DNA from 2 places in the Pseudomonas sp. TE3786 genome. Region 2 is predicted to be linked to the other one. Evidence: predicted binding sites of a transcription regulator. Region 2 holds the regulator's gene; the other holds the start of a gene.
The links. Region 2 encodes sigma-54, which starts transcription at its own class of promoters, with help from an activator protein. Its sites were predicted from a motif close to ANTGGCATNNANNTTGCTNT; they were not measured.
Positions count from the first base shown of each region.

Region 1: a site for sigma-54 is predicted at 4,293-4,312, ahead of glnA (type I glutamate--ammonia ligase). Genes of this name have one in related genera too.

Region 1 is NZ_JBSRZF010000002.1:39,382-46,731, forward strand. Features, by position in the region: gene glnL (nitrogen regulation protein NR(II)) at 1-656, opposite strand, end outside; gene ACVW0Y_RS02625 (DUF4124 domain-containing protein) at 849-1,466, opposite strand; gene ACVW0Y_RS02630 (DUF4124 domain-containing protein) at 1,470-2,027, opposite strand; gene ACVW0Y_RS02635 (cupin domain-containing protein) at 2,166-2,591, opposite strand; gene glnA (type I glutamate--ammonia ligase) at 2,790-4,196, opposite strand; gene thiI (tRNA uracil 4-sulfurtransferase ThiI) at 4,528-5,982, shown strand; gene typA (translational GTPase TypA) at 6,112-7,350, shown strand, end outside.
Region 2 is NZ_JBSRZF010000012.1:140,280-147,629, forward strand. Features, by position in the region: gene pmbA (metalloprotease PmbA) at 1-645, shown strand, start outside; gene ACVW0Y_RS14810 (HPr family phosphocarrier protein) at 779-1,051, opposite strand; gene rapZ (RNase adapter RapZ) at 1,087-1,941, opposite strand; gene ptsN (PTS IIA-like nitrogen regulatory protein PtsN) at 1,960-2,424, opposite strand; gene hpf (ribosome hibernation-promoting factor, HPF/YfiA family) at 2,439-2,747, opposite strand; gene ACVW0Y_RS14830 (RNA polymerase factor sigma-54) at 2,884-4,395, opposite strand; gene lptB (LPS export ABC transporter ATP-binding protein) at 4,569-5,294, opposite strand; gene lptA (lipopolysaccharide transport periplasmic protein LptA) at 5,294-5,866, opposite strand; gene lptC (LPS export ABC transporter periplasmic protein LptC) at 5,853-6,425, opposite strand; gene ACVW0Y_RS14850 (KdsC family phosphatase) at 6,434-6,958, opposite strand; gene ACVW0Y_RS14855 (KpsF/GutQ family sugar-phosphate isomerase) at 6,958-7,350, opposite strand, start outside.

The DNA.
Region 1 (7,350 bases), on a different contig from region 2:
CCCTGGCTCTCGGCTTCCACCAGGCTGCTGACCCGCTCCAGCACTTCGTGCACGTTGGTCATTGCCAACGACGGCAGCTTGTTGGAGCCGAGCATGCGGTCGACCAGGTTACGCAGGCGGTCAGCCTCTTCGATGATGACGTTGGTGTAGTCCTTGAGGTTCTCGTCAGGCAGCTCGCGTGCCAGCAGCTGCGCGGCGCCACGGATGCCACCCAGGGGGTTCTTTATTTCATGGGCCAGGCCGCGCACCAGCATCTTGGTGGTTTCCTGCTTGGATAGCTGAGCTTCTTCCTTGGTGATGCGCAGCAGGCGATCACGGGGATGAACTTCGAGCAACAGCAGGGTGGCACCGCGGTTGAGAATCGGGGTGACGGCGTAGTCCACCGTAAGGGTCTGCCCGGTCAGCGCCACCAGCACCGCTTCGCGCTTGTTGAACGGGTGGGCTTCTTCGACCGCCTGGCGCAACGAGGCCAGGGCTTCGGGCGACTCGGTAAACAACTCACTGATGAATTGTCCGTGGCTGCGTTGGCCACTGACGGCCAGAAGCATCTCCGCTGCGGGGTTCATGTACTCAAGGCGCAGTTCGGCATTGAGCAGCAGAGTCGCAGTGGTCAGGTTGTCCAGCAGCAAGCGGTGCAGTGCGTCGTTGATGGTCATCTATGAGATCCCGAGAATGGGACTGAAAATGCAAAAAGCAAACCAAAGCCCCGAAAAGACGCGTGATAGGGGGCGGAATGCTGAATTTGGGTCGTTTCGCTGCACCCTTAGCTCACGAGCGCGAACCAAAACAGGGAGAGCATAGAATTTGGTGCGCTACAAAGCACCATGTTGGTGCTTTGTCTGTGCGACCTAGAAGAATGGAAGGATGGAAACGTCGTCGTCTTCAGGCTTGTCGCCGATAGGGCATTCCGGGCGTACGCCGTAGTCGTCTTTCTTGCACGGGTTTGCGCGGCGCTTGCTCTCCAGGGAGGTTCGCACGATATGCATCGGCTGGCTCGGGGTGCGTTCCAGAATGCGCCCTTGGCCGTCGATGATCTCCGCTGCCAGCTGGTGGGTGCCGCGGTCCAGATTGCTTAGCGGAAATACCGGGCTGCGGCTGGGCGCGCCGGCGACCACGCCATCCAGTAGCAGGCGGTAGCTGTGGTCGGCCATCAGTGTTGGGTCGCTGGTCAGGGTGACAATCACGTCTCCGGAGGAGCCGTCACGAATGGTGGCATCGGGCTCCGGGACGAGAATGCGCAGCAGCTGATAAGCCGGCAATTCCGCAGCAGGTGCAACCGGGGTGGCGGCGCGCAGGGTTGGTGGAGTGGACTGGTTCATGCCATTGGTGGGTGCGATCTCCACTTTCTTGGCATTGCCCCGAGGTTGGTCGGTGAAGACCCGGTTACCTTCACTGTCGATGTAGGTGTACACATCGGCCACGGCTGGCAGGCCCAGCAACAGCAGGCAGAACAGAACGAATCGCATGTTTTAGTTGGCTGGCTTTGGGGTGGGTTTGGGCGGTGGGTTGCGCGCCGGGCTATTGGTGCTGACGCGCTGGATGCTGAAGGTGACAGTTGAGCTCTGCTGGATCAAGCGATCGCCGCTGAATGCTTGCACAGAGACGCTGTGTTCGCCGCGTTCGACGTTACTCAGGGGGAATTCAAGACTATTGGTCAGGCCGCCATAGGGCTGACCATCGAGCAGCAGTTGCAGGCTGTCGCCTATGCGCAGGGCTGGCTCGATATGCACGCCGACGGTGAGATTGCCGTCGTTGCTGCGCAGCGCCTCTTCATCCGGCAGATTGCTGATTTCCAGGACGTTGTACACCTGGCCCGCCGGGGTATTGCCTTGGCCATTGCCTGGCATGGTGGGCGGAGGTGGCGATTGCACCGTGTTCACCGGTGGCAGGTTGACCGATTCGGCTTTGCTGCCTTGGGGTGGCTGGTTGGTGAAAACAGTATTGCCATTGGCATCGGTGTACTTGTAGATCTCGGCGCTGGCCGGCAGGGCCAGGGCAGCTAGCAGGCAGGAAACGATCAGGCGCATGGCAAGGGTCCCGTGGGGTGTGTGCTAAGCCTTGCACTGCAACGCGGCGCTGGCAAGTTTGTCCCGTTATCGCTGTGCACGAGAGCAAAATTGCACGCCATAAAAGCCCCTCTGCGGACGCTGCACGCCGCCGCCTCGCTATTTGGCTTTTTCCGAGAGCGGAAGCATCGGTACCCCGGCGTAAAACACGATCAGTTCGGCTGCCTGCTCGCCGGTGACGCCGCGATGAATGATGGCGACCGTTTCGGCGAGCGTATCGCCTTGCTTGAGCAGCCGTTTCTGGCCGGGTTTACGGCTTTCCACGGTCAGCTCTCCGGCGAGCATATAGGCGGCATTCGGCACCGGATGGGTGTGCCAATTCAGGGTGCTGTGGGGCGGGATGCGGATCTTCACTACGGTGAGCTCCGGTTGGCCGCGCGGATAGCTGGTGTAGGCCGTGCCGTCCCAGGACGTGGTGCTTTTTAACAGGATTTCAGACTCGATACCTTGGCTGGTATCGGTGTGAGCGCAACCTGCCAGCCACAGGCAGGCGAGGGCGGAGGTGGCAACTTTGTAGAAAGGCATGGTGGATATCCGGCTAGCGATGGGGGCAGACGGATGATTGCCAGGGCGGGATTGCAACTCCTATCAGCTCGGGCGCTGTTGCGCTGGGCAACGGTGCGTTGTTGCGTATGAAACGACCATAAAAAAGGCCTCCCGGAGGAGGCCTTCTCGATCACGCCGCTAGGACAGCAGGCGTGTCTGGCGTAGACGCTGTTCTACTTAAACGCTGTAGTACAGGTCGTATTCCAGAGGGTGCACGAAGGTGCGCACTTTGATTTCTTCTTCGCTCTTCAGCTCGATGTAAGCATCGATGAAGTCGTCGCTGAACACGCCGCCTTTGGTCAAGAACGCACGGCCCTTGTCCAGTTCTTCCAGAGCTTCTTTCAGGCTGCCGCACACTTGTGGGATCAGCTTGCCTTCTTCTGGAGGCAGGTCGTACAGGTTCTTGTCCGCTGCGTCGCCAGGGTGGATCTTGTTCTGGATACCGTCCAGACCGGCCATCAGCAGAGCTGCGAAAGCCAGGTACGGGTTGGCAGCCGGATCCGGGAAGCGCGCTTCGATGCGGCGAGCTTTCGGGCTGGAAACGTACGGGATACGGATGGAAGCGGAACGGTTGCGAGCCGAGTAGGCCAGCATTACCGGAGCTTCGAAACCTGGGACCAGACGCTTGTAGGAGTTGGTCGACGGGTTGGTGAAGCCGTTCAGCGCCTTACCGTGCTTGATGATGCCGCCGATGAAGAACAGGGCGGTATCGGACAGGCCGGCATAGCCTTCGCCAGCAAAGGTGTTCTTGCCGTCTTTGCCGATCGACAGGTGAACGTGCATACCCGAACCGTTGTCGCCGTACAGCGGCTTCGGCATGAAGGTAGCGGTTTTGCCGTAGGCATCAGCCACGTTGTGTACGCAGTACTTCAGGGTCTGAACTTCGTCAGCCTTGGCAACCAGGGTGTTGAACTTCACGCCGATTTCGTTCTGACCGGCAGTCGCCACTTCGTGGTGGTGAACTTCGATGATCAGGCCCATTTCTTCCATGGCATTACACATGGCAGTACGGATTTCGTGGTCGTGGTCGCATGGCGGAACTGGGAAGTAACCACCTTTAACGCCTGGACGGTGGCCTTTGTTGCCAGTTTCGATGTCAGCGTCGGACATCCAGGAACCTTGTTCGGAGTAGATCTTGAACATGGAGCCGGAGATGTCGGATTTGAATTTCACTTCGTCGAAGATGAAGAATTCTGGTTCCGGACCGACGAATACGGTGTCACCGATACCGGTGGTCTTCAGGTATTCCTCGGCGCGCGAAGCGATCGAGCGCGGGTCGCGGTCGTAGCCTTGCATGGTCGATGGTTCGATGATGTTGCAAACCAGGATCAGGGTAGGCTCTTCGGTGAACGGGTCGAGCACAGCGGTGCTGTCTACTGGCAGCAGGATCATGTCGGAGGCTTCGATGCCTTTCCAGCCATGGATCGAGGAGCCGTCGAACATTTTGCCGACTTCGAAGAATTCGTCGTCAAGGGCGTCACGGGCCGGCATGGTCACGTGGTGCTGCTTGCCTTTGGTATCGGTGAAGCGCAGGTCAACCCACTTCACGTCGTGTTCTTTGATTAGTTGAAGCGCCTTCGACATGGTGTCCTCCAGATGGTGGGGCGTTGTGGTTTTTTAGCCCCAAATAAAACGGTGAAGCCGGGCGGCATAGTCCGCCAGGGCAACCTGCCTCACAAGGGAGCAAATTGCATGCCAGTGCCCCGAAGTGGGTTTGTTGCACGAAAGTCAGGCGCTGCGGGGGCTGTACCGTAAAATCAAAGCGTGCAATGCACCAAAATGAATCTGTCGCAAAGCGGAGCGATGCATTTTGGTGCGCGGCGCATCTTTGTAAGGATTGCCTGGTTAAAAGCTGAGCAATTTCCGCTATAATCCGCGCCCCTTTATTTCGGCCGGGCTCACGCGCGCTGTTTTCATGAAACTTATCGTTAAAGTCTTCCCCGAGATCACCATTAAAAGCCGGCCGGTGCGTACGCGCTTCATCCGCCAGCTTGCGAAGAACATTCGCGCGGTGATGCGTGACCTGGATCCGGATCTCGTGGTGGACGGCGTGTGGGACAACATCGACGTCGAGACCCAGCTCAGCGCGCCCAAGGTTCTGGTCGAGATCAAAGAGCGCCTGACCCGCATCCCGGGCATCGGCCAGTTCCTCGAAGTGAATGAGTACCCGCTGGCCGATTTCGACGATATGGTCGAGAAGTGTAAAGCCCATTTCGGCGAGCAGCTGGCCGGCAAGATTTTCGCCGTGCGCTGCAAGCGTGCCGGCAAACATAGCTTCAGTTCCATGGATGTCGAGCGCTACGTCGGCAGCCAATTGCGTCGCCAGTGCGGCGCGGCCGGCATCTCGCTGAAAGAGCCCGAGCTGCTGGTGCGCATGGAAATCCGCAATCAGCTTCTATATGTCATCCACAGCCAGCACGAAGGCCTGGGCGGCTACCCGCTGGGTGCCATCGAGCAGACGCTGGTGCTGATGTCCGGTGGTTTCGACTCCACCGTGGCGGCGTACCAGATGATCCGCCGCGGGTTGATCAGCCACTTCTGCTTCTTCAATCTCGGTGGCCGAGCCCATGAACTGGGGGTGATGGAAGTTGCCCACTATCTATGGAGCCAATACGGCAGCTCGCACCGCGTGCTGTTCGTCAGCGTGCCGTTTGAAGAAGTGCTCGGCGAAATTCTCGGCAAGGTCGACAACGCGCACATGGGCGTCGTGCTCAAACGCATGATGCTACGTGCCGCCACCCGTGTGGCCGATGGCCTGGATATCGATGCGCTGGTCACCGGTGAAGCGATTTCCCAGGTGTCCAGCCAGACGCTGCCGAACCTGTCGGTCATCGACCGCGCCACCGACAAGCTGGTGATGCGCCCGCTGATCGCCAGCCACAAGCAAGACATCATCAACATGGCTGAGCACATCGGTACCGCCGAATTTGCCAAGCACATGCCCGAATATTGCGGTGTGATTTCGGTAAACCCGACCACCCGCGCCAAGCCTGACCGCGTCGTCTATGAAGAAGCCCAGATCGACATGAGCGTGTTCGAGCGTGCCCTTGAGCGCGCCCGTTCCGTGACGATCGACCGGGTGATCGACGAGTTAAGCCAAGACATCCAGGTTGAGGAATTGAGTGAAGCCTTGCCTGGGCAGATCGTGCTGGACATCCGTCATCCGGATGCCCAGGAAGACCTGCCGCTGGAGTTGGACGGCATCGAAGTAAGAGCCTTGCCGTTCTTCGCGCTCAACAGTCGCTACAAGGAACTGGACCCCACCCGTCAGTACCTGTTGTATTGCGACAAAGGCGTGATGAGCCGCCTGCATGCCCACCACTTGCTCAGCGAGGGGCATGCCAATGTGCGCGTTTATCGTCCGGCATAAAACGCCGGGTCTGAATGGCGGCAGTATCCGCCACCGCCCCCCCGACCGACGGGGCAGTTGAGCCACTCATTCTTCATACTGGCCGCCTAGACTTAGCGGCGAACCGAATCCTCTGATCGAGATGCAAAAGTGATCGAAAATCTACGCAACATCGCCATCATCGCCCACGTTGACCATGGTAAGACCACCCTGGTTGATAAACTCCTGCGCCAATCCGGCACCCTGGAGCGCAACGAGCTCAACGACGAGCGCGTGATGGACTCCAACGACCAGGAAAAAGAGCGCGGCATTACCATTCTCGCGAAGAACACCGCGATCAACTGGAACGGCTACCACATCAACATCGTCGACACCCCCGGCCACGCCGACTTCGGCGGCGAAGTTGAGCGCGTAATGTCGATGGTGGATTCGGTTCTGCTGCTGGTCGACGCCCAAGACGGCCCGATGCCGCAAACCCGCTTCGTAACCAAGAAAGCCTTCGAAGCCGGCCTGCGCCCAATCGTGGTGATCAACAAGGTTGACCGTCCAGGCGCACGTCCGGACTGGGTTCTGGACCAGATCTTCGATCTGTTCGACAACCTCGGTGCCACCGAAGAACAGCTGGACTTCAAAGTCGTCTACGCCTCCGCCCTGAACGGTATTGCTGGTCTCGACCACACCGACATGGCTGAAGACATGACCCCGCTGTACCAGTCGATCGTCGACAACGTTCCGGCTCCGGCCGTTGACCGTGACGGTCCGTTCCAGATGCAAATCTCGGCACTGGACTACAACAGCTTCCTCGGCATTATCGGCGTTGGCCGTATCGCCCGTGGTCGCGTCAAGCCGAACACCCCGGTTGTCGCCATCGACGCCGACGGCAAGCGCCGCACTGGCCGTATCCTGAAGCTGATGGGTCACCACGGTCTGCACCGCGTAGACGTGGAAGAAGCTGCTGCCGGCGACATCGTTTGCATCAGCGGTATGGACCAGCTGTTCATCTCCGACACCCTGTGCGACATCAACAACGTCGAAGCCATGAAGCCGCTGACTGTTGACGAACCGACCGTATCGATGACCTTCCAGGTTAACGACTCGCCGTTCTGCGGTAAGGAAGGCAAGTTCGTCACCAGCCGCAACATCAAAGAGCGTCTGGACAAAGAGCTGCTGTACAACGTGGCACTGCGCGTTGAAGAAGGCGACTCGGCTGACCGTTTCAAAGTATCCGGCCGTGGTGAGCTGCACCTGTCCGTACTGATCGAAACCATGCGTCGCGAAGGCTTCGAAATGGGTGTAGGTCGTCCTGAAGTAATCATCCGTGTAGTTGATGGCGTGAAGAACGAGCCGTTCGAAAACGTCACCATCGACATCCCGGAAGAATCGCAGGGC
Region 2 (7,350 bases):
CGCCCGGTGCCGACCTGCGAAGTGCCGGTGCTGTTTGCTGCCGAATTGGCTGGCGGGTTGTTCGGGCATTTTCTCTCGGCGGTGTCGGGCGGCACGCTGTACCGCAAATCCTCTTTCCTGGAAGGTAGCCTGGGCCAGGTGCTGTTCCCCGAATGGCTAAGCCTGGAAGAGCGCCCGCATATCCGTGGCGCGCTGGGTAGCGCCTCTTTCGACGGCGATGGCCTGGCCACCTACAGCAAGTTTTTCGTCGAGAAAGGCCAGGTGCAGTCCTATGTGCTGGGCACCTATTCCGGTCGCAAGCTGGGCATGCCGAGCACCGCCAACTCCGGTGGCGTGCATAACCTGTTTGTCAGCCATGGCGATGAAGATCAGAAGGCGCTGCTCAAGCGTATGGGGCGCGGGCTGCTGGTAACCGAGCTGATGGGCCAGGGCCTGAATATGGTCACCGGGGACTATTCCCGCGGCGCGGGCGGTTACTGGGTGGAAAACGGCGAGATCCAGTTTCCTGTGCAGGAGGTGACCATCGCCGGCAATCTGCGCGATATGTTCAAGCAGATTGTCGCCGTGGGTAATGACCTGGAGCTGCGCGGCAATACCCGTACCGGCTCGGTGTTGATCGAGAAAATGACGGTCGCCGGTAGCTGATTTTTCCCCTCTCAGGCGTACGGATGGGCGTGCGCCGATGCTGGGGTACGCTGTCTGCGCAGTTCATTGAGCGAGTTGTTTATCCCGCTTGAGGCTGCTGAGTGCCGTGCTGATGGACACGGCGGGGAGGGTGTTACTCGCCTTCGTCGAAGCGGTTGTTGATCAATTCCACCAGCGCCGCCAGGGCTTCATCCCCCTGCTCGCCGTCGGTGCTCAGGTGGATGGCGGTGCCTTTGCCGGCCGCCAACATCATGACGGCCATGATGCTTTTGCCGTCGACGCAGCTTTCCGGACTGCGACCAATACGGATCTGGCAGGGGAAACGACCGGCTACGCCAACGAATTTGGCGGCGGCGCGGGCGTGCAGGCCGAGCTTGTTGATGATGGTGATTTCACAGGCAGGCATCGCTGCATAAGTCCTTCTACAAAGGTTCAGCGACTCTACAGGTCGCGATGACGAACCTGGATATTTTTCAGGGTTTTCTTCAGTTCTTTGCCCAGACGGTCCGCCAGGTACACCGAGCGGTGATGACCGCCGGTGCAGCCAATGGCGACCGTGACATAAGAGCGGTTGCTGGCGGCGATACGCGGCAGCCATTTGTGCAGATAAGCATAAATATCGTCGTACATTTCCTGTACGTCCGGCTGCTCCTGCAGGTATTCGGCCACCACGCTGTCCAGCCCGGAGTGCTCGCGCAACTCGGGTTTCCAGTAGGGGTTGGGCAGGCAGCGGACGTCGAAGACCAGATCGGCATCCACCGGCATGCCACGCTTGAATCCGAACGACTCGACCAGAAACGCCGTGCCCGGCTCGGGCTTGTTCAGCAGGCGCAGCTTGAGGGTATCGCGCAGCTGATAGAGGTTCAGGTGGGTGGTGTCGATCTTCAGGTCAGCCAGATCGGTGATCGGGCTGAGCAGCAGGCTTTCGTCGTGGATGGCTTCGGCCAGCGAGCGCTCGTCGGTGGTCAGCGGGTGCCGGCGACGGGTTTCGGAAAAGCGCTTGAGCAGGGTTTCGTCGTCGGCATCCAGATACAGCACATCGCACTGGATATGCCGGGCGCGCACTTCGGCGAGCAGTTCGGGAAAACGCTTGAGCTGGCTGGGCAGGTTGCGTGCGTCGATGGACACCGCAACCAGCGGTTGCACCAGCTCGGTGTGCAACAAGGAGCGTTCGGCCAGCTCAGGCAACAGCCCGGCGGGCAGGTTATCGATGCAGTAGAAACCGTTGTCTTCGAGCACATCGAGCGCTGTGCTCTTGCCTGAACCGGACCGGCCACTGACGATGATCAAACGCATGCACAGTCACCCGTTCGCCTAGCGGCCGTTTTGTACGTCTACGACAACCTGATACAGACGTTCGCTGGTGGGGGCGTGGCGCAGTTGTTCGCGGACATCGCTGCGGTCGAGCATGCTGGCGATCTGGCGCAACAGTTCCAAGTGTTCATCGGTGGCAGCTTCGGGGACCAGCAGCACGAACAGCAGGTCGACCGGGGCACCGTCGATGGCGTCGAAGTCGACGGCGGAATCGAGGCGCAGCAGGGCGCTGATCGGAGCGGTGCAACCTGGCAGGCGGCAATGGGGGATGGCGATGCCATTGCCAAAGCCGGTGGAGCCTAGTTTTTCACGGGCCACCAGGCTTTCGAAAATGTCTTGTCCATCCAGATCGGGCAGTTCGCGGGCGACCAGGTTGGCGATTTGTTCGAGTACACGCTTTTTGCTGCCACCCGGCACGCCCACAAGGGAGCGGCCGGGGGTCAGGATATTTTCAAGTCGAATCATGGGTTGGGGTGGTGTCAGCGAACTGTGGCGCCTTGCAGGCGACCCAGCTGCTTTTCCTTATGTTTGATAAGTTGGCGGTCGAGTTTGTCGGTGAGTAGATCGATAGCTGCGTACATGTCGTCATGTTCGGCGTTGGCGACCACTTCGCCCCCGGCGATGTGCAAAGTCGCTTCGATTTTCTGTTTGAGCTTCTCGACCTCCATGGTCACTTGCACGTTGGTGATCTTGTCGAAGTGGCGTTCTAATCGACTGAGTTTTTCGTCGATGTAGTCGCGTAGGGCGTCGGTCACATCCAGCTGATGTCCACTGATGTTGACTTGCATACCGCTTTCTCCTTATTGCCGTGTGTAAGAGACAAGCTAACGGGCTTGTCGCCGGAACACTTTGGCCTTGGATCAGTGTAGCCGTCTTGCCAGAGCAGGGTTCGCAGCAGGTGCCGGGTCGAACCCTGAATAACGTTTACATCAGTCGCTTACGTTCACTGGAGGGCGCTATCCCGAGGGATTCGCGGTATTTGGCGACTGTGCGACGGGCTACCTGAATGCCCTGTGCCTCCAGTAAACCAGCGATCTTGCTGTCACTCAACGGCTTTTTCGCATTTTCCGCTGCAACCAGTTTTTTGATGATTGCGCGTATCGCTGTGGACGAGCATTCGCCGCCTTCGGAGGTACTGACGTGGCTGGAGAAGAAGTACTTCAGCTCGTAAATACCGCGCGGGGTATGCATGAATTTCTGCGTGGTGACGCGGGAAATGGTCGATTCGTGCATGCCCACCGCTTCGGCGATGTCATGCAGAACCAGAGGCTTCATGGCCTCGTCGCCGTAATCGAGAAAACCGCGCTGGTGCTCGACGATCTGGCTGGCGACTTTCATCAGCGTTTCGTTGCGGCTCTGCAGGCTCTTGATAAACCAGCGCGCCTCTTGCAGCTGATTGCGCATAAAGGTGTTGTCGGCGCTGGAGTCGGCACGCCGCACGAAGCCGGCGTATTGCGGGTTGACCCGCAGGCGCGGCATGGCTTCCTGGTTCAGCTCCACCAGCCAGCGATCGTTGTGCTTGCGCACGATCACATCGGGCACCACATATTCCGGCTCACTGGCTTCGATCTGCGAACCCGGGCGCGGGTTGAGGCTTTGAATCAGTTCGATGACCTGACGCAGCTCATCTTCCTTGAGCTTCATGCGGCGCATCAGTTGGCTGTAATCGCGGCCGCCCAGCAGGTCGAGGTAATCACCGGCCAGACGCTGCGCTTCGGCCAGCCACGGGGTTTTTGCCGGCAGCTGACGCAGTTGCAACAGCAGGCATTCGCGCAGGTCGCGGGCACCAATGCCGGAGGGTTCGAATTGTTGAATGCGGTGCAGCACGGCTTCGACTTCGTCGAGCTCGATATCCAGCTCAGGGTCGAAAGCGTCCAGCACTTCTTCGAGGGTTTCTTCCAGATAGCCCTGGTCGTTGATGCAGTCGATCAGGGTGACGGCAATCAGCCGGTCCTTGTCGGACATCGGTGCCAGGTTGAGCTGCCAGAGCATGTGGCTTTGCAGGCTTTCGCCAGCCGAGGTGCGGGTGGTGAAGTCCCACTCGTCATCGTCGTTGGAGGGTAGGCTGCTGGCGCTGGTCTGGTAGATGTCTTCCCAGGCGGTGTCGACGGGAAGCTCATTGGGAATGCGTTCGTTCCATTCACCTTCCTCCAGGTTGTCGACGGTGGGTGCCGAAGTTTCCTGGTAGCTGGTGTCTTGGTAGGACTCTTCGTTGTTCGGCGCGGGGGGGGCGCTTTCGGCACCATCGGCCAACGGGTCGCTATTGTCGAAGTCCTCGCCTTCTTCCTGGCGTTCGAGCATGGGATTGGACTCCAGTGCCTCTTGGATCTCTTGCTGCAGATCCAGGGTGGACAGTTGGAGTAAGCGGATGGCTTGTTGCAGCTGCGGTGTCATCGTCAGCTGCTGGCCCATTTTTAGGACTAGCGATGGTTTCATGGAGGGGGCTTAAGACCTTATTCGCCGGCGCATACGCGCTTTCCACAACGAGGGCGCCGAGACGCCACCAGGAAGCAAATTATATGCCTATGTTTGAGGTGTTTGCCTAGTCCTCAATCGAAGTCTGTAGGGCGTGTCTTTTTTACTGTACAGACACGCGCTACAGGGAGGCTTTACAGGCGGAACTCGTGGCCCAGATAAACCTCTTTCACCAGCTGGTTGGCCAGGATGGTTTGCGCGTCGCCTTCGGCAATCAGCTGGCCGTCGTTGACGATATAGGCGGTCTCGCAGATATCCAGCGTTTCACGCACGTTGTGATCGGTGATCAGCACGCCTATGCCTTTGGCCTTGAGGTGGTGAATGATCTGTTTGATATCGCCAACGGAGATCGGGTCGACGCCGGCGAAGGGTTCATCCAGCAGGATGAATTTCGGTGCTGTGGCCAGGGCGCGGGCGATTTCCACCCGGCGGCGTTCGCCACCGGACAGGCTCATGCCGAGGTTGTCGCGGATATGGCTGATGTGGAATTCCTGCAGCAGGCTTTCCAGTTCCTTGCGACGCCCGGCGCTGTCGAGTTCCTTGCGGGTTTCCAGGATCGCCATGATGTTGTCGGCCACCGACAGCTTGCGGAAGATCGAGGCTTCCTGCGGCAGATAGCCGATACCGGCGCGTGCGCGGCCGTGCATGGGCAGGTGGGTGACGTCCTGTTGGTCGATCAGCACGCGGCCCTGGTCGGCATTCACCAGGCCGACGATCATATAGAAGCAGGTGGTCTTGCCGGCACCGTTGGGGCCCAGCAGGCCAACGATCTGGCCGCTTTCGATGGATACGCTGACATCACGAACCACCTGGCGGCCCTTGTAGGCTTTGGCCAGGTGCTGGGCTTTGAGAATCGCCATTACTGCGCCTGCTGATTGGCTGGTGGGGCGCCAGCGGGTTTGTTCTTCGGCTGGATGACCATGTCGATGCGTGGGCGCGGGCTGGTCACGTTGGTGCCATTGGCGCGGCCGGCGTTGACGATCTGGCGCTGGGTGTCATAGACGATCTTCTCGCCTTCGAAGGTGTTGCCTTCCTGAATCACCTTGGCCTGGTCGATCAGCACAATGCGGTCTTTGGCGGCGAAGTACTGGATGGTCAGGCCGTAAGCCTTGACGATCTCTTTATCCACAGCCGGTTTCTGTTCGTAGTAGGCCGGGGTGCCCACTGCGGTGAAGACGTCGATATCACCGCTTGGGGTTTGCGTGATGGTCACCGTGTGGCCGGTGATTTTCATGCTGCCCTGGGTGATCACCACGTCGCCGCGGTATACCGCCACGCCCTGTTTGTCATCGAGTTCGGCGCTGTCGGCCTGCACTCGAATCGGTTGCTCACGGTCGGTGGGCAGGGCCCAGGCGCTGGAGCTGGCAATCGCCGCGCCCAGGCTGAGCAGCAGGGACAGGGTGTGAAGGGAAAATTGGTTAACGAACCTCATGCTGGCCTCTTACGTTGGACAGCAGGAGCACCCGGCTGTCTTTCAAATACGCTTTCATTCCATTAGCCGTGGTCACTCCATTGGCGGCCTCGATTCTAACGGCTTGCTGGGTCTGCGCAAATTCCTTGTCCGGGAACACGGTCATGCGACTGCTGGTGATGATGGTGGGGCGGTTTTTTTCGTCGGTGCGGGCAATGCGCACATTGTCGATCAGCTCGACCTCGGTGCCGCCTGGCGCTACTTCGCCGCGCTCGCTCTGCACATGCCAGGGCAGCGGTGAGGCTTCGCGGTACAGCAGCAGGTCGGGCTTGGTGATCAGGCTCTTGTCGCTTTCTTTCAAGTGCTCGACTTTGTCGCTGGTCATTTCGTAGTGCAGCGAGCCGTCGACCTGGTACTCCACGCTTTTCGCGTTGATGACGTAGAAGTCCACGGCGTTGTCGGCACTGGCCTGGGGCTTCTGCTCAAGCAGGCTCTCTGGGTTCAGGTTCCAATAGCCGAGGGCGGCGACAAGCAGCGCCGCCAGGCCGAACGATAAGGTGAGAAGCAGTTTGCGCAGCATGGTTGGCTCTATAGATAGGCGGCTTGAGCCGCTTCGAGGTTGCCCTGGGCGTGCAGGATCAACTCGCAGAATTCGCGGGCAGCACCTTCGCCACCACGCGCCGTAGTCACACCATCGGCGTGTTGGCGAACAAAGTCATTGGCATTGGCGACAGCCATGCCCAAACCAGCACGGCGGATGGCGGGCAGGTCTGGCAGGTCGTCCCCCAGGTACGCGACCTGGTCATAGCTTAGGCCGAGTTCGGCCAGAAGCTCATCAAGAACCACCAGCTTGTCTTCGCGGCCTTGATACAGATGATGAATGCCGAGGTTCTGTGCGCGACGTTCCACCACCGGCGACGAGCGCCCAGTGATGATCGCGGTGCGCACGCCCGAGTTGATCAGCATCTTGATGCCTTGACCGTCCAGGGTGCTGAAGGTTTTGAATTCGCCGCCATCGGGGAGGAAGTAGATTTTTCCGTCGGTGAGTACACCGTCGACATCAAAAACCGCCAGCTTGACGGCCTTGCCGCGCTTCAACAGGTCGCTACTCATCACATCACTCCAGCGCGCAGCAGGTCGCCCAGGTTGAAGGCACCGATGGGGTGGTCGTGTTCATCGACCACAATCAGCGCGCCGATCTTGTGGTCTTCCATGATCTTCAAGGCTTCGGCAGCGAGCATGTCCGGGCGTGCGGTCTTGCCGTGCACGGTCATCACTTCGTCGATGGTGGCTTGGCGGATATCCAGGTCGCGGTCCAGGGTGCGGCGCAAATCGCCGTCAGTGAAGATCCCGGCCAGACGCCCATCGGCCTCCAGTACGGCGGTCATTCCCAGGCCTTTACGGGTCATTTCCATCAGTGCGTCGCGCAGCAGGGTGCCGCGTTGCACCTTGGGCAACTGCTCGCCGCTGTGCATCACGTTTTCCACTTTCAGCAGCAGACGACG